3 regions of the Streptomyces sp. NPDC025806 genome follow, and region 3 is predicted to be linked to each of the others. Evidence: riboswitches for the same ligand, from Rfam matches in the RefSeq annotation. Region 3 holds a riboswitch; each other region holds the start of a gene.
What was found. A riboswitch is a leader RNA that binds a small molecule or an ion and turns the genes downstream of it on or off. The one in region 3 is predicted to bind cyclic di-AMP.

Region 1: linked by a shared signal. The riboswitch ahead of ACZ4E1_RS07635 (M23 family metallopeptidase) and the one ahead of ACZ4E1_RS33150 (transglycosylase family protein) in region 3 are both predicted to bind cyclic di-AMP.
Region 2: linked by a shared signal. The riboswitch ahead of ACZ4E1_RS31565 (C40 family peptidase) and the one ahead of ACZ4E1_RS33150 (transglycosylase family protein) in region 3 are both predicted to bind cyclic di-AMP.

The regions. Positions count from the first base shown of each region.
Region 1 covers NZ_JBVHMU010000003.1:109,459-116,300, forward strand. Annotated here, with positions in the region: gene ACZ4E1_RS07620 (DNA gyrase/topoisomerase IV subunit A) at 1-2,127, opposite strand, end outside; gene ACZ4E1_RS07625 (M16 family metallopeptidase) at 2,459-3,814, shown strand; gene ACZ4E1_RS07630 (M16 family metallopeptidase) at 3,832-5,199, shown strand; cyclic di-AMP (ydaO/yuaA leader) riboswitch at 5,488-5,652, shown strand; gene ACZ4E1_RS07635 (M23 family metallopeptidase) at 5,665-6,450, shown strand; gene ACZ4E1_RS07640 (GntR family transcriptional regulator) at 6,714-6,842, shown strand, end outside.
Region 2 covers NZ_JBVHMU010000017.1:81,027-87,868, forward strand. Annotated here, with positions in the region: gene murJ (murein biosynthesis integral membrane protein MurJ) at 1-281, opposite strand, end outside; gene ACZ4E1_RS31540 (hypothetical protein) at 371-883, shown strand; gene ACZ4E1_RS31545 (sigma-70 family RNA polymerase sigma factor) at 893-1,777, opposite strand; gene ACZ4E1_RS31550 (C40 family peptidase) at 1,833-2,882, opposite strand; gene ACZ4E1_RS31555 (hypothetical protein) at 3,231-3,584, shown strand; gene ACZ4E1_RS31560 (tellurite resistance/C4-dicarboxylate transporter family protein) at 3,562-4,515, opposite strand; gene ACZ4E1_RS31565 (C40 family peptidase) at 4,613-5,818, opposite strand; cyclic di-AMP (ydaO/yuaA leader) riboswitch at 5,827-6,030, opposite strand; gene pcrA (DNA helicase PcrA) at 6,329-6,842, shown strand, end outside.
Region 3 covers NZ_JBVHMU010000019.1:95,651-102,492, forward strand. Annotated here, with positions in the region: gene ACZ4E1_RS33130 (Cmx/CmrA family chloramphenicol efflux MFS transporter) at 1-679, shown strand, start outside; gene yczE (membrane protein YczE) at 612-1,238, opposite strand; gene yczR (MocR-like transcription factor YczR) at 1,301-2,704, shown strand; gene ACZ4E1_RS33145 (transglycosylase family protein) at 2,884-3,924, shown strand; cyclic di-AMP (ydaO/yuaA leader) riboswitch at 4,105-4,268, shown strand; gene ACZ4E1_RS33150 (transglycosylase family protein) at 4,273-4,956, shown strand; gene eno (phosphopyruvate hydratase) at 5,464-6,744, shown strand; gene ACZ4E1_RS33160 (FtsB family cell division protein) at 6,842-6,842, shown strand, end outside.

The DNA.
Region 1 (6,842 bases), on a different contig from region 3:
GACCTTCGCACCGGTCGCCAGCTTGATGCCCGCCATGCCGCCCGCCGGCCGACCCTGGGGCCGGACGATCGACGCCTGGAAGCGCAGCAGCTGGGCGTCGTCCGTGACGAAGACCAGATCCTCCTCGCCCGTGTGCAGCTCGACCGCGCCCACGATGCGGTCGCCGTCCTTCAGGGCGATGACTTCCAGCTCTTCCTTGTTGGACGGATAGTCCGGCACCACACGCTTCACGACACCCTGCTCCGTGCCGATCGCGAGCCCCGGGGAGGACTCGTCGAGCGTCGTGAGACACACGACCTGTTCGTCGGCCTCCAGGGAGGACAGGAACTCGGAGATCGCCGCACCCCCCGACAGATTCGGCGCGGTGGCCGTCGGCGGGAGCTGGGGCAGGTCGATCACGTTCAGTCGCAGCAGCCGTCCCGTCGACGTGACGGCGCCGATCTCGCCCCGCGCCGTCGCCGGCACCGCCGAGACGATCACATCGTGCTTGACGCGCTTGCCGTCGTCGTCCGTCGCGAAGGGCTCGTCCGACGCCGTGCGGGCCAGCAGGCCCGTCGAGGAGAGCAGCACACGGCACGGGTCGTCCGCGACCTGCAGCGGCACCGAGGCGACCGCGGTGCCCGCGGACTCCAGGAGCACCGTGCGCCGGTCGGTGCCGAACTTCTTGGCCACCGCCGCCAGTTCGGCCGAGACCATCTTGCGCAGCTCGGTGTCGGAGTCCAGGATGCCGGTCAGCTCGTCGATCTCGCCGTTGAGCTTGTCGCGCTCCGCCTCGAGCTCGATGCGGTCGAACTTGGTGAGCCGGCGCAGCGGCGTGTCGAGGATGTACTGCGTCTGGACCTCGGTCAGCGAGAAGCGCTCCATCAGGCGCTCCTTGGCCTGCGCACTGTTCTCACTGGAGCGGATCAGGCGGATGACCTCGTCGATGTCCAGAAGGGCGACGAGGAGACCCTCCACCAGGTGGAGGCGGTCCTGCTTCTTGCTGCGGCGGAACTCGCTGCGGCGGCGGACCACGTCGAAGCGGTGGTCCAGGTAGACCTCGAGCAGCTCCTTGAGGCCGAGCGTGAGCGGCTGACCGTCGACCAGCGCCACGTTGTTGATACCGAAGGACTCCTCCATCGGCGTCAGCTTGTAGAGCTGCTCCAGGACCGCCTCGGGCACGAAGCCGTTCTTGATCTCGATGACCAGGCGCAGGCCGTGCTCGCGGTCCGTGAGGTCCTTGACGTCGGCGATGCCCTGGAGCTTCTTCGAGCCGACCAGTTCCTTGATCTTCGCGATGACCTTCTCGGGGCCCACCGCGAACGGCAGCTCGGTGACGATCAGCCCCTTGCGACGCGCCGTCACCGCCTCCACCGCCACGGTCGCGCGGATCTTGAAGGTGCCCCGGCCCGACTCGTACGCGTCCCGGATGCCGGACAGACCGACGACCTTGCCGCCCGTGGGCAGGTCGGGTCCGGGGACGAACCTCATGAGCGTGTCGAGGTCGGCGCCCGGGTGCTTGATCAAGTGGCGCGCGGCGGCGATCACTTCGCCCAGGTTGTGCGGCGGCATGTTCGTCGCCATGCCGACCGCGATGCCGGACGTGCCGTTCACCAGCAGGTTCGGGTACGCCGCCGGGAGGACGACGGGCTCCTGCTCCTGGCCGTCGTAGTTCGGCGTGAAGTCGACCGTGTTCTCTTCGATCGACTCGGTCATGAGCGACGCGGCCGGGTCCATGCGGCACTCCGTGTACCGCATGGCCGCCGGGCGGTCGTCGTTGCCGAGCGAGCCGAAGTTCCCGTGGCCGTCCACCAGGGGGACCCGCATCGAGAAGGGCTGGGCCAGGCGCACCAGGGCGTCGTAGATCGACGTGTCGCCGTGGGGGTGCAACTTACCCATGACCTCGCCGACGACACGGGCGCACTTCACGTAGCCGCGCTCGGGGCGCAGGCCCATCTCGTTCATCTGGTAGACGATCCGCCGGTGGACGGGCTTCAGCCCGTCCCGCGCGTCGGGCAGGGCGCGCGAGTAGATGACCGAGTACGCGTACTCCAGGTAGGAGCCCTGCATTTCGTCGACCACGTCGATGTCGAGGATCTTCTCCTCGAAGTCGTCGGGCGGCGGGGTCTTCGTGCTGCGGCGGGCCATCGCTGCTGCGGCTCCTTCACCAACATGAACGGGTACATGAACGGGAACTGTCGCGGACCATTGTGGACCGCCCCACTGACAACGCCGATCGCGACCCGTCCATACCGGTGGGTCCGCGGCCGCCGCTGGGTGCTCGCACGCTACCCGCGCGGCGCCCCCGGCTCGAACCGCGCTTCGTTTCGACTCGACCCGCGAGGCGCTCCGCGCTCGCTCTCGGCGTAGCGCCGGCGGGAACTTCGCCAGGCGTCAGCACGCTTGCATACAGTGGCGGGACTGGTAGCAGTTCTGCGCGTTCACGCAGTTCTCCGCGATCGAAGGGACGTACATGCCCATGGGTCACACGGCCACGGCCGAGGCCGGCTCCGGCGGCCTGACAGCGACCGAACACCGGCTGGCCAACGGCCTGCGCGTGGTGCTCTCCGAGGACCACCTGACCCCGGTCGCCGCGGTCTGCCTCTGGTACGACGTCGGCTCGCGCCACGAGGTCAAGGGCCGTACGGGCCTGGCTCACCTTTTCGAGCACCTGATGTTCCAGGGCTCGAAGCAGGTGCCGGGCAACGGCCACTTCGAGCTGGTCCAGGGCGCCGGCGGCTCCCTCAACGGCACGACGAGCTTCGAGCGGACGAACTACTTCGAGACCATGCCCGCGCACCAGCTCGAGCTCGCGCTCTGGCTGGAGGCCGACCGCATGGGCTCCCTGCTCACGGCCCTCGACGACGAGTCGATGGAGAACCAGCGGGACGTCGTGAAGAACGAGCGCCGCCAGCGCTACGACAACGTTCCGTACGGCACCGCGTTCGAGAAGCTGACGGCCCTCATGTACCCCGAGGGCCACCCGTACCACCACACGCCCATCGGCTCCATGGCCGACCTGGACGCGGCCACCCTGGAAGACGCGCGGAACTTCTTCCGCACCTACTACGCGCCGAACAACGCGGTGCTGTCCGTGGTCGGCGACATCGACCCCGAGCAGACGCTCGCCTGGGTCGAGAAGTACTTCGGCTCCATCCCGGGCCACGACGGCAAGCCCGCCCCGCGCGACGGCGCCCTGCCCGAGGTCATCGGCGAGCAGGTCCGCGAGGTCGTCGAGGAGGACGTGCCGGCCCGCGCCCTGATGGCGGCCTACCGGCTGCCCCAGGACGGCACGCGCGCGTGCGACGCCGCCGACCTCGCCCTCACCGTCCTCGGCGGCGGCGAGTCCTCGCGCCTCTACAACCGCCTGGTGCGCCGGGACCGTACCGCCGTGGCCGCCGGTTTCGGCCTGCTGCGCCTGGCCGGTGCCCCCTCCCTCGGCTGGCTGGACGTGAAGACGTCCGGCGACGTGGAGGTGCCCGTCATCGAGGCCGCCGTGGACGAGGAACTCGCCCGGTTCGCCGACGAGGGGCCCACCGCCGAGGAAATGGAGCGGGCCCAGGCCCAGTTGGAGCGCGAGTGGCTCGACCGGCTGGGCACTGTTGCGGGCCGCGCCGACGAGCTGTGCCGCTACGCCGTCCTCTTCGGCGACCCGCAGCTCGCCCTCTCGGCCGTGCAGCGCGTCCTCGAGGTGAGCGCCGAGGAGGTCCAGGAGGTCGCCAAGGCCCGCCTGCGCCCCGACAACCGCTCGGTCCTCGTCTATGAGCCCACAGCGGCCGAGGACACCGACGAATCCGACGAGAGCGACCAGAGCGACGAGGAGGCGGGCCGGTGACCGAGCAGCTCGCGACCATGGACTTCCACCCCCGGCCGCAGGCGGGCGACGCCAGGCCGTGGGCCTTCCCGGCCCCGCAGCGCGGCGTGCTCGGCAACGGCCTCACGGTGCTGCGCTGCCACCGCCCCGGCCAGCAGGTCGTCGCCGTGGAGATCAACCTGGACGCGCCCCTGGACGCCGAGCCCGAGGGCCTCGACGGCGTCGCCACGATCATGGCGCGCGCCTTCAACGAGGGCACGGACAAGCACTCGGCGGAGGAGTTCGCGGCGGAACTGGAGCGCTGCGGCGCCACCATGGACGCGCACGCCGACCACCCCGGTGTCCGGGTCTCCCTCGAAGTGCCCGTCTCCCGCCTCCCGAAGGCGCTCGGCCTGCTGGCGGACGCCCTGCGCGCCCCCGCCTTCGCCGACAGCGAGATCGAGCGCCTGGTGCGCAACCGCCTGGACGAGATCCCGCACGAGAGCGCCAACCCGGCCCGTCGCGCCGCCAAGGAGCTCTCCAAGCAGCTGTTCCCCGCCACGGCGCGCATGTCGCGCCCGCGGCAGGGCACCGAGGAGACCGTCGCCGGCATCGACGCCGCCGCCGTACGCGCCTTCTACGAGCGGCACGTCCGCCCGGCCACCGCCACCGCCGTCGTGGTGGGCGACCTCTCCGGCGTCGACCTCGACACCCTCCTGAAGGACACGCTCGGCGCCTGGACCGGTGACACGGCGCAGCCGCGTCCGGTCCCGCCGGTCACCGCCGACGACACCAGCCGGGTCGTCATCGTGGACCGCCCCGGAGCCGTCCAGACGCAGCTGCTCATCGGCCGCATCGGCCCCGACAAGCACGACCGCGTGTGGGCCGCCCAGATCCTCGGCACGTACTGCCTCGGCGGCACGCTGACCTCCCGTCTGGACCGGGTGCTGCGCGAGGAGAAGGGCTACACCTACGGGGTGCGCTCCTTCGCCCAGGTGCTGCGCTCCACGGCGGACGGCACGGGGGCCGCGATGCTCGCCATCAGCGGCTCCGTCGACACGCCGAACACCGGACCGGCGCTCGACGACCTGTGGAAGGTGCTCCGCAAGCTGGCCGCCGAGGGTCTGACCGACGCCGAACGGGACACGGCGGTGCAGAACTTGGTGGGCGTGGCCCCGCTGAAGTTCGAGACCGCCGCCGCGGTCGCGGGCACGCTCGCCGACCAGGACGAGCAGCAGCTGCCCGAGGACTTCCAGGCCCAGCTGTACCGCCAACTGGCCTCCACGGGCACCGTGGAGGCCACCGCGGCCGTCGTGAGCGCCTTCCCTGCGGACCGTCTGGTGACGATCCTCGTGGGCGACGCCGCGCAGATCGAGGAGCCCGTCAAGGCCCTCGGCATCGGCGAGGTGACCGTCGTCGCAGGCTGACGCCGCCGGCTGACGACGCCACGCCCGGGCGGCAACGCCCGAAACGGGACGAAGCCCCGGAAGCCGCACAGGCCTCCGGGGCTTCGTGGCGTCACTCACGTTTCCCGCGGGCCGCGTTCGATTCACCCAGCACGTCACCGTGCGTCGTAAATGCCCGAATTGATGTAGAGGTTGCCCGTGTGCCCTGTGGCATGCGCTACAAAAGCCGGGATCCGTTTGTTGATTGAAAGATGTCCCGCTTAGCGTCGGTCCGGCTGTTCGCCACGTATGAGCCGCGCCCGCGGCCCCGGACAGTCATCGCCGAGTCCCCCACGGCGCGAGCCAGGGGAGCCGGGGACCCATCGCAGTCCCTGGGGTGAATCGGACGCTCTTCCCGTACGGGGAGGGGGCCCGTAGGAGACCTTCCTGCTCCGAACCCGTCAGCTAACCCGGTAGGCGAGAGGGAAGGAAAGGATCAGCCACTCCATGGCGTTCACCCGTGCCACCGGGAAGCATCGTCGTCCGAGCCGCCTCACGCGCACCACGGCGCAGGTCGCCGGCGTCGCGGCGCTCACCACGACCGGTGTCATCGGAGGCCTCGCCGCCCCCGCTCTCGCCGCCGACACCGCCGCGCCCGCCGACCAGAACGGTCTGACGCAGGCCATCGCGATCGGCGACACCCTGGCCGCCCAGATCGACGCCCAGGCGACCGCGCAGAAGAAGGCCGCCGACGAGGCCGCCGCGCAGAAGAAGGCCGAGGCCAAGCAGCGGGCCGAGGAAGCCAGGCGCGAGGCCGCCGAGAAGGCCGCGAAGGAGCGCGAGGCCAAGAAGCGCGCCGCCCGCGCGGCCGAGCGCAAGCGCCTCAACACCTACGTGGCGCCCATCTCCGGCTCGTACGTCTCGACCGCCTACAAGGCCTCCAGCGGCCTGTGGTCCTCCGGCAGCCACACCGGCATCGACTTCCACGCCGCCAGCGGCACGAGCGTCCACGCGGTCGGCTCCGGCACCGTCGTGGAGGCCGGCTGGGGCGGCGCCTACGGCAACAACATCGTGATCAAGATGAACGACGGCACGTACACCCAGTACGGCCACCTGTCGTCCATCGGCGTCTCCGTCGGGCAGAGCGTGACGCCCGGACAGCAGATAGGCCTCTCCGGCGCCACCGGCAACGTGACCGGCCCGCACCTCCACTTCGAGGCCCGTACGACGCCCGAGTACGGCTCGGACATCGACCCCGTCGCGTACCTCCGCTCGCACGGCGTCAACGTCTGACCCGACATCCGCAGCACCGCAAGAAAGCCCCGGCCGCGTGCCGGGGCTTTCGCGTTCCGGCGTTCCGTCGCACCTTCACCAGGTCCCCGCGTCATCGCTGTCCAAAAAATATCCCTGAATTCGGGGCTCCCGTCGGAAATTCGGGTGAGGTGGAATAGAGTCACTGGACGAGCGCGCGGAAATCGGTGCCGATCGCGCTTTCAGGGGCGTCCGCCGTCCGCGTTTCGCGGGGGCCGGGCGGAGAGCAAGGCGGAGGTCGGGGCATGCGCATTCCCGCGCACTCGGTATGCACGGCGATCCGCGACGACATCGTCGCGGGCGTGTACGAGCGCGGCAGCAGACTCACCGAGGAACTGCTCGCGCGCCGCTACGGAGTCTCGCGCGTCCCGGTC
Region 2 (6,842 bases), on a different contig from region 3:
AGCTGCGGCACGAGCACGGCGTTCAGCGCTCCGCCGATCAGCAGCGTGTACAGGCTCGTCGGCACGGTGTTCGCCGTGTTGTACGTACTGGCCAGCAGTCCCGTCCCCAGCGCGGCGGCCTGCAACACCTGCCGCACGAGCCCGGTCCCCCGACTCACGACGGTCCCGACAGCCATCACCACCGAAGACCGCCCGGCGCCCCCGAGTCGCCCCTTGCCCTTGCTCTCGTCCTGCTCGCGCGACCTGTCCTGCACCGCCGCCGAGTCCGCCCCCTCAACCACCATCCGGTCAACCTACGCCGACCGGCGCCCTCACCCCTGGCCAGGCCCTCGTACGCTGGAGCGGACACGACGGGGGAGGTTCGCGGGGCATGGGGCGTTTTCGGGACTGGTGGACGGGGACGCGGTACCCGGAGGCGGGGGTCGCGCCGAGGGCCCGTGCGCACGTGCAGTCGGCGCTGCTGGCCCTCGACGATCCGGACAAGCCGTGGCGGATCCGGGCCGGGCAGAGCGGTGCCGACGTCGTGGCCGAGTGGCACATGATCGAGCCCGCCTGGGGCAGCGGCCGGAACCGTGAGCAGACGGAGCGGCGGTTCAAGTTCGTGCTGCGGCTCGACGAGTCGGCCCGTGAGGCGCGCGTCTGTGCCCACGTCCACGAGGTCACACGGCGGGGGAAGAACCTCCGGTGGGTCGCCGAGAAGAAGGTCGGGCGGGGGCCGCGCACCCGGGTGTGGTCGAAGAAGTTCCACTGGGAGAAGGACGCGGAGGGGCGCCGTCAGCGCGTCTACTCGGTCGACTTCGACTCCAACTACATGCGGGACCCGATGCAGAAGGTCGTGCTCGGCTCGGGGTGGACGTGGCGAGGTGTCCACCGGCTGACGTGACGCGGACGGCTACTCCGGCAGCACCGAGATCTCCATCCCTGCCAGCTCCTCCCGCTCCGCCACCACCTGGATCCCCGTGATCGCGGACGCGTCCTCCGTGAACGTGAACGTGAGGACCAGGGAGAGGCGGCCGTGGACGGACATGACCAGGGCGGGGGTGCCGTCGATGAGGGCCGGGCCCGTGAGCAGGGCGCGGGGCATGGCCGCCATCGCGCTCTCGGCGACCTGGCGGGCGCCGGTAAGGGTGACCGGGTGCGGGGTCGGGATGACCGCCGCGTCGGCGTGCAGGAGCACGTCGGGGGCCAGGAGGGTGAGCAGGGCCTGGAAGTCGCCGCCTCGGGTCGCCGTGAGGAACGCCTCGACCATGCGGTGGCGGCGGGTCAGGTCGGGCGAGGGGAGAGGAGTGGCGCCCTTCACGCGGCGGCGGGCGCGGCTCGCCAGTTGGCGTACGGCCGCGGGGGAGCGGTCCAGGAGCGGGGCGATCTCGTCGAACGGCACGGAGAACGTGTCGTGCAGGACGAACGCGACCCGCTCGGCCGGGGACAGCGTGTCCAGGACGACGAGGAGCGCGACGCCCACCTCGTCGGCGAGCACCACCTCCTCCTCCGGACCCGCCACACCCGCGTCCAGCGTGTCGAGCGGGTCCTCGCGGCGGGTCGTACGGGAGCGCAGGAGGTTCAGGCAGACGCGGGCCACGACCGTCGTCAGCCACGCCGACAGGTTCTCCACGTCGTCCGTGCCGGCGCGGTCGGCCCGCAGCCACGCCTCCTGCACCGCGTCCTCGGCCTCACTGAGGGAACCGAGCATGCGGTACGCGACCGAGCGCAGCCGGGGCCGCTCCGCCTCGAAACGGTCCGCCAACTCCTGGGCCCCGCTGCCTTGTTCCCTCGTCACAGGGGGCAGTAGATCATGGGCGGTAGATCGCGGGCAGGAGATCACGGGCGGTGGATCACGCCACCCGGGTCGCGCCCGCGAACGGCATCTCGTCGATCGGGGCGATCCGGATCGGCGCGCTCGGGTTCGGGGCGTGGATCATCTTGCCGCCGCCGATGTACAGGCCGACGTGCGAGATCCCGGAGTAGAAGAACACCAGGTCGCCGGGCTGGAGTTGGGAGCGGGCGATGCGGCGGCCCGCGTTGATCTGGGAGTACGTCGTGCGGGGCAGGGAGACGCCCGCGGCGCGGTACGCGGCCTGCGTCAGGCCCGAGCAGTCGTACGCGGAGGGGCCGGTCGCGCCCCACACGTAGGGCTTGCCGAGCGCGCCGTACGCGTAGGAGATCGCCGCCGCCGTACGGGAGTTGGCCGCCTTCGCGGGAGCGCTCGCGGTGGTGTCGCGCGGGGTGGAGCGGGAGGCGCGGTCCGCGGCGGGCTCGCGCTCGGCCGGGGTGAGACGGTCGAGGAGGCGACGGGCCTCGGCCAGCTTCCGGGTGACGGTCTTCTTCTGGCGTTCCAGCTCGGCCCTGCGGGCCTTGAGGCGGCCGAGTTCGCCGTCCGCGCGCTCCCGGAGCTGGTCGATCTCGCGCAGCTCCTTGCGGACCCGGGTGATCGCGGCGGCCTGCCGGGTGCCCGCCCGCTCGGCGAGCGCGGCCCGGTCGAGATAGCGGTCGGGGGTGGAGGAGAGGAGCAGCTGCACGGACGGGTCGATGCCGCCGGTGCGGTACTGCGCCGCCGCCGTCTCGCCGAGGGCCCGGCGCTGGGTGCCGAGCGCGGCCTCCCGGCGGGCGGCCTCGTCCTGGAGCGCGGCGACCTTCTTGCGGGCCTCGCCCGCCTTCTCCTTCGCGCCGTTGTAGTGGTCGGTGGCGGCCTCCGCCTCCTGGTAGAGCCGGTCGACCTTCGCCCTCACCTGAGCGGGGGTGAGGTCCGGCTCCGCGTGCGCCGCGCCGCCCTCGAAGGCGGTGGCGGCGGTCGCCGCGGAGGCGAGCGCGAGGGTGGCCGCGGTACGGGCGGCCGTATGGCCACTGATGGAGCGCTGTTTCGGCTTGCGATGCGCTGCCGGCACGTTCAGCCACGTCCTTCCGGGTCGTACTGCACGCACTGCTTTCGTACGCCCGCCGAGAGGGGCTGTGACGCGTCCGGCGGCGGCCCGCACAGGGGGAGCGGACCGCCGCCGGACCTTTCTCGGCGGTGGTGGCCGACTGCCGCCCCTGGCCGGGCGGCGGTGGGGAGCCGGTCACCTGAGGAAGGACGCTAAACCTCGGCGTAACGGGTTGGTACCGGACTGTCCTCAACTGGCCCCTTTGTTGTGGGCTGTGGCGGAGTGTGAGCGTCCGGTGTTCGTGCGTGACCGGTGAGGAGGGGTGGGGGAGGGGTGAAAGGGGCCGATCGGCGCTTGGCTAGGCTCCGCCTCATGGACGTACTCCTGCACCTCTTCGTCGGCCTGCACATCATCGGCATCGCCTCGCTGCTCGGCGGGTTCCTCACGCAGATGTCGGCGCTGAAGCAGGGCACCGCCCGCTTCACCAAGGCGATGCTGCACGGCGCCCTGACGATGCTGGTGACCGGCGTCGCCCTCGTCGGCCTCAACCAGGCCCAGGACTACAGCGTCGACAACATCAAGATCGGCGTGAAGCTCGCGATCCTGATCGTCGTCCTCGGCATCGTCTACGTGAAGCGGGACGAGGAGAAGGCGGAGAAGCCGCTGTTCCTCACGGTCGGCGCGCTGACCGTGGCGAACATCTTCATCGCCGTCCTGTGGACCTGAGCGAGGAGTAGGCGGAGTAGGCGGAGGAGAGGGACAGGACCGCTCCCGTCGCCGTCGCGAGCCACACCGCGACCGCGATCCACACGAGCACCCGCCCCGGCGTCTCCAGCCACTGAGTCTCCACCGCGGTGGCGACCATCAGCGTCGCCACCGCCGTCATCCCCATCGGGAACACCGTCGACCAGCGCCGCACGTCGTAGTGCGGGCGCGGACGCACCACCTCGGCCACGCACAGCACGGCGTACCAGCCCAGATCGAGCGTGAGCAGCAGCCCGGCCATGAACCGCAGCACCTCGGTGTCCTGGTTGTTCCACAGGTCACCGGCCCGATCCGCGAGCACGAGCCGGGCCGCCGCGAGCGCCGAGATCGCGAGCGCGCCGCCCGCCACCCAGTGGTCCCCGGCCCCGGTCAGCACCTGCCGCAGATCGAAGCGGACGAACGCCGCCGCGTACACCACGAGCCCGAACCAGAAGAACCCCACCGCCGCGTAGCCCAGCCACGCCACGTGCGCCGACGCGCTCAGCGTCGCCCCCAGCACCGCCAGGGCCTGGGTCGCGACGCAGGTGATGAAGACGGCACCGGGCATCTTCGGCCGCCAGTGCCGCACCACGGCCACGAACAGCACCGGCCACACCACCACCGAGATCCCCAGCAGCACCTCGGCGAACCCGAGACGGCCGGCCAGCGCGTACCGGGTGCCGAGCACACACGTCGCGGCCACCGCCGTGAGTGCCGCGGGCGTGTCCGCCTCCCGCTCCCAGCGGCCCCGGTCCCCGAACAGGCGGGCGCAGAAGACGACCGCGAGCAGCCCCCACAGCGCCGAGGCCAGCACGAGGAACACGGCCGAGAGCACGTCCTGCCCGAGCAGATGGAGGCCGACCGAGACGATGCCGGTGGCCATGACGGCGGCGCCGGCGGCCGGCGGGATCATCGCCCAGGGGGAGGAAGGGGAGGGCGCTGCGGGGTCGGGGGTCCCGGGCACGTCCGGGCGGTCGCGGTCCACCGCCCGAACGTAACCGCGAGCGGCGTCAGGCGGGGCGCACCACGCTGTGGATCGACGCCGTGCCGTCGTAGTAGATGGACTCCTCGCGCACGTACGCGCCCGGCTTCGGGGCGTGGATCATGATGCCGTCGCCCTTGTAGATGCCGACGTGACTGATGTCGTCGTAGAAGAAGACCAGGTCACCGGGCTGGATGTCGGACAGCGGGACCGTCGTGCCGATCTCCACCTGGTCCCAGGTGGTGCGCGGCAGCGAGATCCCGGCCGCCTTCCAGGCCGCCTGCGTGAGCCCCGAGCAGTCGTAGGAGTCCGGGCCCGTGGCACCCCACACGTACGGCTTGCCCTCTTGGGCCTTGGCGAAGGCGAGGGCCTTCGCGGCCTTCGTGGCGTACGAGGTGTCGGTGGAGCCCGAGCCGGTACCCGAGCCGGTGTCCGAGCCGGAACCCGTCGAGGAACCGGACCCGGAGGCGTCCTCCTGCTGCTGCGCCTCCTCCGCGGCCTTCCGCTTGGCCTCCTCCTCGGCCTTCTGCTTGGCGGCGAGCTCGGCGGCCTTCTTGCGGGCCGCCTCCTGCTTCTGCCGCTCGATCGCGGCGAGCCGCGCCTTCTCCTCGGCCGTCAGCTCCGACAGCAGCTTCCGCGCGTCGGCGAGCTTGGTCTGGACGGTCTGCTTGGACGTCTTCAGCTCGGTCTGCGACGTGGTCAGCTGCTTGAGGCTCTCCTGCGCCTCGGTGCGCTTCTTCGCCGTCTCGCGCTGCTGCACCTGGTAGTCGTCGACCGCCTTCTTCTGGCGGGACGTCAGCCGGCTCATCAGCTGGTCCTGGGCGAAGTAGTCCTCGGGGTTCTCCGCGAGGAACATCGTCGCCGTGTCGCTCACCCCGCCCGTGCGGTACTGCGCGGCGGCGAACCGGCCGAGCTCCTCGCGGGCCGTGTTCATCTTCTCGGTGCGCTGCGCGATGTCGTCGAGGAGGTGATCGACCTGCTTCTTCTTGCCGGTGGTCCGCTCCTGCGCCGCGTTGTACTTCTGCGTGGCCACCTCGGCCTGGCGGTAGAGCGTGTCGACCTTCTTCTGCACCTCTTCGAGGCTCGGCTTCGCGGGCTGGGCCGGAGCGGCCTGGGCCGTCTGCGAGAGCAGGGCGACGGAGGTGAGGGCGGCGGTCGTGATGCCGACCGCGGGGGTCGTACGGGTGCCGCCGGTCATCCGGGAGCGGGTACGCGGCTTGCGGTGCGACGCCAAGGCAGGCGACTCCTTCCGTAATCCGCCTACCGGGTTAGCTGTCGGGTTCGGGCTCGTGCCCCATCGCTTCGGTGCGCGGTGGTGCACGTCGTACGGAAGGCTGCCCTACGGCCAACCATCCGGCGCCGCCGGACTGTTGACCGATTCACCCCAAGGTCGGTGGGTCCCCGGTTCCCTGCCTCTCGGCGTACGGGACTCGGCGGGGGCTGTCCGCTCGCCGCGTTGTTCGCGGGCGGGGGGACGGACTGCCCGCGCAGCACCGTAGCCAACTCGTGTTGCTGCTGTGAAGGTTGATGTTCGATATGCCCGATACGTTTTCGTGACCATTTCCATGATCTCTACGCCGCGGGCCCCGAACGGCCTTTGCTGTCGCGCTGGGTGACCAGGGCATCGCGAAGGGTGGTGCGACGTGTGTCACCGTGAGCGGGACGAGCGTCTCCGTGAATGCGAGGAGCGTCTCCGTGAAGGTGACGGCGGGCTGTCGGTGGGGCGGCCTAGACTCGGAGAGCGATGAGCAGCCTCTTTGACGACAGCTTCCTGGCCGGCCTCCAGTCCCCCGCGGAGGAGCCCCCGCCGCCGCCCGAGGACCCCGAGCACGACGGGGCCCCCGAGCCGCTCCCGGACGACCTGTTCGGGGGGAAGTTCGACGCGCCCGCGGACCGGGACACGCACTACCGCGACGGGGCGCCCCGCCCGGTCCTGGACCCGGAGGCCCTCCTGGAGGGGCTGAACGAGAACCAGCGGGCGGCCGTGGTCCACGGCGGCTCCCCCCTGCTCATCGTCGCGGGCGCCGGCTCCGGCAAGACCCGCGTCCTCACGCACCGCATCGCGTACCTGTTGGGTCAGCGCGGCGTGCACCCCGGCCAGATCCTCGCGATCACGTTCACGAACAAGGCCGCGGGCGAGATGAAGGAGCGCGTCGAGGCCCTCGTGGGCCCGCGGGCGAACGCGATGTGGGTCTCCACCTTCCACAGCGCCTGCGTCCGCATCCTGCGCCGCGAGTCCAAGCGGCTCGGCTTCACGT
Region 3 (6,842 bases):
GCTGCGCGGCCTCCCGGCCCTGGCCCCGCCCCCCGCCGTGCCGCTCGACTCCGAGCTGGCCCAACTGCGCAGGCCCCGGCTGCTGTTCGTGATGCTGCTCGCGGCGCTGGTCAACGCGGCGACCTTCGCGAGCTTCACCTTCCTCGCCCCCGTCGTGACCGGCCCGGCCGGACTCGGCGCTCTCTGGGTCCCCGTCACGCTGGTGCTGTTCGGCCTCGGTTCGCTGGTGGGGGTCACGGTGGCCGGCCGGCTCGCCGACCGCAGTCCCGGTCGGGTGCTCGCCGTCGGCGGTCCCCTTCTTCTCGTGGGCTGGCCGGGGACGGCGCTGCTCGCCTCCCGTCCGTCCGTCGTTCTCGTGCTGGCCTTTGTCCTGGGCGTCCTCTCCTTCGGGGTCGGCAGCACCCTCATCACGCGGGTCCTCTACGCGGCCGAGGCGGCGCCCACGCTCGCGGGGGCCTACGCGACGGCGTCCCTCAACGTGGGCGCCGCCGCGGGTCCGTTCCTCGCGGCGGCGGCCCTCGGCGCGGGGGCGGGGGAGTCGGGTCCGTTCTGGGTGAGCGGGGCGCTGGTGGCGGCGGCGCTGGCTCTCGGGGCGGCGTGGCGTACGGCGTTCAGGGCAGCGGGACCGTCACCCGCGGCAGGAACCAGCCGACGAGCGGTCCCAGACCCAGGGCGATGACCACGGTGCCGGCGCCGAGCGTTCCGCCCAGGAGCCAGCCGGTGCCGGCGACCGTGACCTCGATGCCGGTGCGCACGACGGCGACGGGCAGCCGGGTCAGCCGGATGAGCCCGGTCATGATGCCGTCGCGCGGCCCCGGTCCGAGCCGGGCGCCGAGGTAGAGCGCGTCGAAGAAGGCCAGCGCGACGAGCCCGCACACCAGGTAGGCGATCCGCGCGGCGAGGCCGTGGGGGTCGGGCAGCAGCGCGGCCGTGGCGTCGGCGGCGAAGCCGACGAGCGCGATGTTGAGGAGCGTGCCGGGGCCCGGCCGCTCGCGCAGCGGGATCCACGCGAGCAGTACGAGAAGGGAGATGAGGTTCGTGGTCCAGCCGAAGCTGAGGCCGAGAGTGAGGGAGGTGCCCTCGGTGAGCACGTTCCAGCCGGCGGCGCCGAGTCCGGAGCGTACGAGCAGCATGACGGCGGCGCCGTAGCCGACGAGGCCGAGGAGGAGTTGGGGGACGCGGCGGCCGGGGCGTGCGCGGAGGGAACAGCGGACGGAGAGGGGTGACGGTGCGGGCATGGAGGTCAGCTTCCGGAGGATCTGGTCCTGGATTCCATAGCCAGATTGCCTACGCTGGCCCGATGAAGGTCGGTTCGTACGCGGTGGCGCAGATGGTCGGGGAGTGGCGGGAGGGGCCGGGGCCCGGGCACCGGCGGCTGTCGGACCGGTTGCGGCTGCTGATCCTGGACGGGCGGATCGCGCTGGGCGCGGCGCTGCCGAGCGAGCGGGACCTGGCCGCGGCGCTGGCGGTGAGCCGGACGACGGTCGGTGCCGCGTACCGGACGCTGGCCGAGCACGGGTATCTGGCGACGCGTTCGCGGGCCAGGGCGACGGTGCGGCTGCCCGACGACGCGTCGGGCCGGGTGCCGGAGCGGACCGGTCCGGGGACGGTGGACCTGTCGGTCGCGGCGCCGGCGGCGCCGGTCGAGATCCTGCACGCCGCGTTCGCGAGCGCGCTGCGGCGGCTGCCACACCATTTCGGCCGGCACGGCTACGACCCGTACGGCGTGGGGGAGCTGCGGGCGGCGGTCGCGGACTGGTACGGGCGGCGCGGGCTGCCGACGACGCCGGGCCAGATCATGGTCACGAACGGGGCGCAGCACGCGCTGGCGCTGCTGACCCGGACGCTGGTGGCGCCGCGCGACAAGGTGCTGATCGACCATCCGACGTATCCGCACGCCATCCGGCTGTTCACGGAGGCACGGGCGCGGCTGGTGCCGGTCGCGCTGACGCCTTCCGGGTGGGACGTGCCGCAGGTGCGGGCGGCGGCGCGCGATGCGGCGCTGGCGTATCTGGTGCCGGACTTCCACAATCCGACGGGGCTGTGCATGCCGTCCGGGGTGCGGCGGGAGCTGCGGCCGGGGTGTCTGACGGTGGTCGACGAGACGATGGCGGATCTGGCGCTGGACCGTGCGCCGGACGCGGTGGGTCCGGAGCCACTGGCGGCGCGGGTGCCGGAGGCGGTCAGTGTCGGGTCCGTGTCGAAGAGCGTGTGGGGCGGGCTGCGGATCGGCTGGATCCGGGCGCGGCCCGCGCTGCTCGAACGGGTGGTCAGGAACCGGCCGGTGACGGATCTGGGTACGCCGGTGCTGGAGCAGCTCGCGGCGGCGGTGCTGCTCGACGAGGGCCGGACGCGGCGGCCGGACGCGCTGGGGGAGTTGCGGTCGCGGCGGGAGGTGCTTGTGCGGGAGCTCGGCAGGCGGCTTCCGGAGGTCGAAGTTCCGTGTCCTGCGGGCGGTCTGACGCTGTGGGCGAGGTTTCCGGAGCCGGTCGCGTCACGGCTCGCGGCGGTGGCCCCGGACCATGGTGTGACGGTGGCGGCGGGGCCGCGTTTCGGGGTCGGCGGGGCCTTCGAGCGGCATGTCCGACTGCCTTTCACCTTGCCTCCTGAGCTGCTGGTTCAGGGGGTGGAGCGGCTCGCCGCGGCCCGGGACGCGGTGGCCCGCGGGGCCTTCGGACACCATGTTCCGCCGCCCACCGCATGACGTTCGGCCGCGGCAAAACTGACGAGTCGTCAAAGCTGTGACTTTCACGTGATCTCCGCTGCATCGACTTGTGACAAGCGTTCGAGTCCCGCTACGTTCACAACCCATCGCGTCGGCACCGTCCGTCGCATCCGCGACACCCGTCGCGGCGCAGCATCAGTCTCGCGAAAGGCATCCGCATGCTCTCCGGGAACGGTCGTCACCGTCGCCCCCGTCAGGCTCCTGCTCTCGTCGTCGCCGCCGGTGTCGCCGGCAGCGCCATCGCGATCCCGCTGCTCGCCGCGTCCAACGCGAGCGCCGCCACCACCCAGGCCTGGGACCGGCTCGCCGAGTGCGAGAGCGGCGGCCAGTGGAGTCTCGACGCCGGTAACGGGTACTACGGCGGACTGCAGTTCTCGCAGGAGATGTGGGAGCAGTACGGCGGGCTCGACTTCGCGCCGAGCGCGGACCAGGCGAGCCGCTCGCAGCAGATATCCGTCGCCGAGAAGGTGCTCGACGACCAGGGGCCCGGCGCCTGGCCGAGCTGTTCCATCACGGCGGGCCTCTCCAAGAGCGACAGCTCGGCCGAGGTCGACCCGGGGGCGAGCACGCCGCCGCCGGTCCTCGGTGGTTCGTCGGGCGGGCTCCTCGGTGTCGGCGGGGACGCGAACACCGACGACGGAGAGAAGAATCACGACGACGGGGGTAATTCGGACATCCCGTCAGATGACGCCTCCGGTGATACCTCCGGTAACGCCAAGGGTGACGCGTCCGACGGCAAGGCGAGCGACGAGCCGAGCGACGGCGCCAGTGCCTCGCCCTCGGACGGCGCGACGTCGGACGAAGGTGACGCGAAGGGTGAATCGGACAAGTCCGGCTCCGACGCCTCCACTTCCCCGGACGAGTCGACGGGTCCCGGCAAGCCGGGCGCCTCTCCGTCCGCCTCCGACCCGGCCTCCGGGGACTCCGGCGCGGGCCGCCACCGGGGCGGCGCCGCCTCCGACGACACCGCCGACTCCCGTACCGGAGAGGGCCGTCACGCCTCCCGTGACGACCGGCGCGACGGCGACGCGTACACGGTGCGGGCCGGCGACAACCTGTGGGACATCGCCGACTCCCAGAACGTGGACGGCGGGTGGGCCGAGTTGTACCAGCTCAACAAGAAGGAGGTCGGCTCCGACCCGGACCTCATCCTTCCTGGTCAGAGTCTGGATCTTGGGCTCGAATCGGGCGAAAAGTAGCGGGAGTTCAGGGCGGGTTGCTGCCTGAATGTCCGATTTGGCGAAAGTGAGAGATGGGTCTCAAAGGGCCTGATCCGCTTTGAAAACCGCCGGATCGGCTGCGTACGGTCTGACCGCTCGCCACAGCGGGCCCCGACGGATGTCACGCCGAATCCTGCCAACCTCCGTACGGGAACAGTCGACGCGTCAGCGCCGTGGGCAGGAGCGGGGGACCCAAGGTAGGCGCCGTCCGGAAAGCGATAGTCCGGTACGGCTTGGGGTTAAGCCGCGCACTAGGTTGCGCGGCCGGGCACTCACTGGCCCGAACCCGACAGCTCACCTCGTAGGCGTCGGTGAGGGGATCTCTCCATGCTGTTCTCCAGCAAGGGCAAGCACCGCCGCCCGTCCAAGGCCGTCCGTGTCGCCACGCTCGCCGGTGTCACCGGTGCCGCCGTCGCCGTTCCGCTGATGGGTGCCACCGGCGCCTCCGCCGCCACCACCTCCGAGTGGGACGCCGTCGCCCAGTGCGAGTCCGGCGGCAACTGGTCGATCAACACCGGCAACGGCTACTACGGCGGCCTGCAGTTCTCCGCCTCCACGTGGGCCGCGTACGGCGGCACCGCTTACGCCTCCACCGCCGACCAGGCCTCCAAGGCGCAGCAGATAGCTGTCGCCGAGAAGGTCCTCGCCTCCCAGGGCAAGGGCGCCTGGCCGTCCTGCGGTGTCGGCCTGTCCGGCGCCTCGACGTCGAACCCGGCCCCGGCCCCCACCCAGCAGCAGACGCAGCCGCAGCCCGAGCGCAAGGTCGAGCAGCCGGCCAACCGCTCGCAGGAGCGCCAGGCCCCGAAGGCCGCGCCGAAGAAGACCGTCACCACGCCGACCGGCAAGAAGGTCGCCAAGGGTGACGGCGAGTACAAGGTCAAGAAGGGTGACTCCCTCAGCACGATCGCCGAGGCGCACCACACGACCTGGCAGAAGCTCTTCAAGCTGAACGACGACATCGTTCAGGACGCGGACCTGATCTACCCGGGTCAGCAGCTCCACCTGAAGTAAGCCGCGCCCCTTATATAGGGGAGCGCCCCCCGCACTCGGCATCGGCGGACGCCGAGTCGCCGGCCGCTCGTCATGTGGACCTCCTGCCCCGGCTTCCGGGGTGGGAGGTTCCGTGCGTTCACCGTCTGCCGCCCGGTGGGGGCTGGTCGCGCAGTTCCCCGCGCCCCTGAAATGCATGCCCTTCGGGCGCATTTCCCCGATCGAGGTGCGGGGTGCCTTTCATCTGGGGAAGGCGCGGCGAAGCCGCAGCCTTCCAGGGGCGCGGGGAACTGCGCGATCAGCCCCCACCGGCCCGCGCCCCGCGACGAAACCGAGCCACCCCTGACGGACCGTTCACCCGCGAACCACCGGCGGTATTTGTTCCCGTCGGAAACATTTCGCTCACGGCAGAGTCCAAGAGACGGGCGGTCGGCTGGCCGATGGCCCGCGTGCGGTTAGGCTCAAGCCATGCGGAACCGCGCACCGCGGCCCCGCACAGCCCGCGTCACATCCCAGAAGGAGATGCTCGTGCCGTCCATCGACGTCGTCGTAGCCCGGGAAATCCTGGACTCCCGAGGCAACCCCACGGTCGAGGTCGAGGTCGGCCTCGACGACGGCAGCACGGGTCGTGCTGCTGTCCCGTCCGGCGCTTCCACCGGCGCCTTCGAGGCCATCGAACTCCGCGACGGTGACCCGAACCGCTACCAGGGCAAGGGTGTCGAGAAGGCCGTCCTCGCCGTCATCGAGCAGATCGGCCCGGAGCTGGTCGGCTACGACGCCACCGAGCAGCGCCTGATCGACCAGGCCATGTTCGACCTGGACGCCACCGACAACAAGGGCTCCCTCGGCGCCAACGCCATCCTCGGCGTCTCGCTCGCTGTCGCCCACGCCGCCTCCGAGGCCAGCGACCTGCCGCTGTTCCGCTACCTCGGCGGTCCGAACGCGCACCTGCTGCCCGTCCCGATGATGAACATCCTGAACGGTGGGTCGCACGCCGACTCCAACGTCGACATCCAGGAGTTCATGATCGCCCCGATCGGCGCGGAGTCCTTCTCCGAGGCGCTGCGCTGGGGCACCGAGGTCTACCACACCCTCAAGAAGGTCCTGAAGAGCAAGGGTCTGGCCACCGGCCTCGGCGACGAGGGCGGCTTCGCCCCGAACCTCGGCTCGAACCGTGAGGCCCTCGACCTCATCCTCGAGGCCATCAAGGAGGCCGGCTACATCCCCGGCCAGCAGGTCGCCCTCGCGCTCGACGTCGCCGCCTCCGAGTTCTACAAGGACGGCAAGTACCTCTTCGAGGGCAAGGAGCGCTCCGCCGCCGAGATGACGGAGTACTACGAGGAGCTCGTCGCGGCCTACCCGCTCGTCTCCATCGAGGACCCGCTGTTCGAGGACGACTGGGCCGGCTGGAACGTCATCACCGAGAAGCTCGGTGACAAGGTCCAGCTCGTCGGTGACGACCTGTTCGTCACCAACCCGGAGCGCCTCGCCCGCGGCATCGAGGAGAACTCGGCCAACGCCCTGCTCGTGAAGGTGAACCAGATCGGTTCGCTCACCGAGACCCTGGACGCCGTCGAGCTCGCCCAGCGCAGCGGCTTCAAGTGCATGATGTCCCACCGCTCCGGCGAGACCGAGGACGTCACCATCGCCGACCTCGCCGTCGCCACCAACTGCGGCCAGATCAAGACCGGCGCCCCGGCCCGCTCCGAGCGCGTCGCCAAGTACAACCAGCTGCTGCGCATCGAGGAGATCCTCGACGACGCCGCGGTGTACGCCGGCCGCAGCGCGTTCCCGCGCTTCAAGGGCTGATCCCCGCCGACGCGGTAGTTGCGTACGTCCCCGCACTCGGTCCCGTACCGTGTGCGGGGACGTACGCACGTGAAGGCAGGGAGAGGCGGGAGATCCGA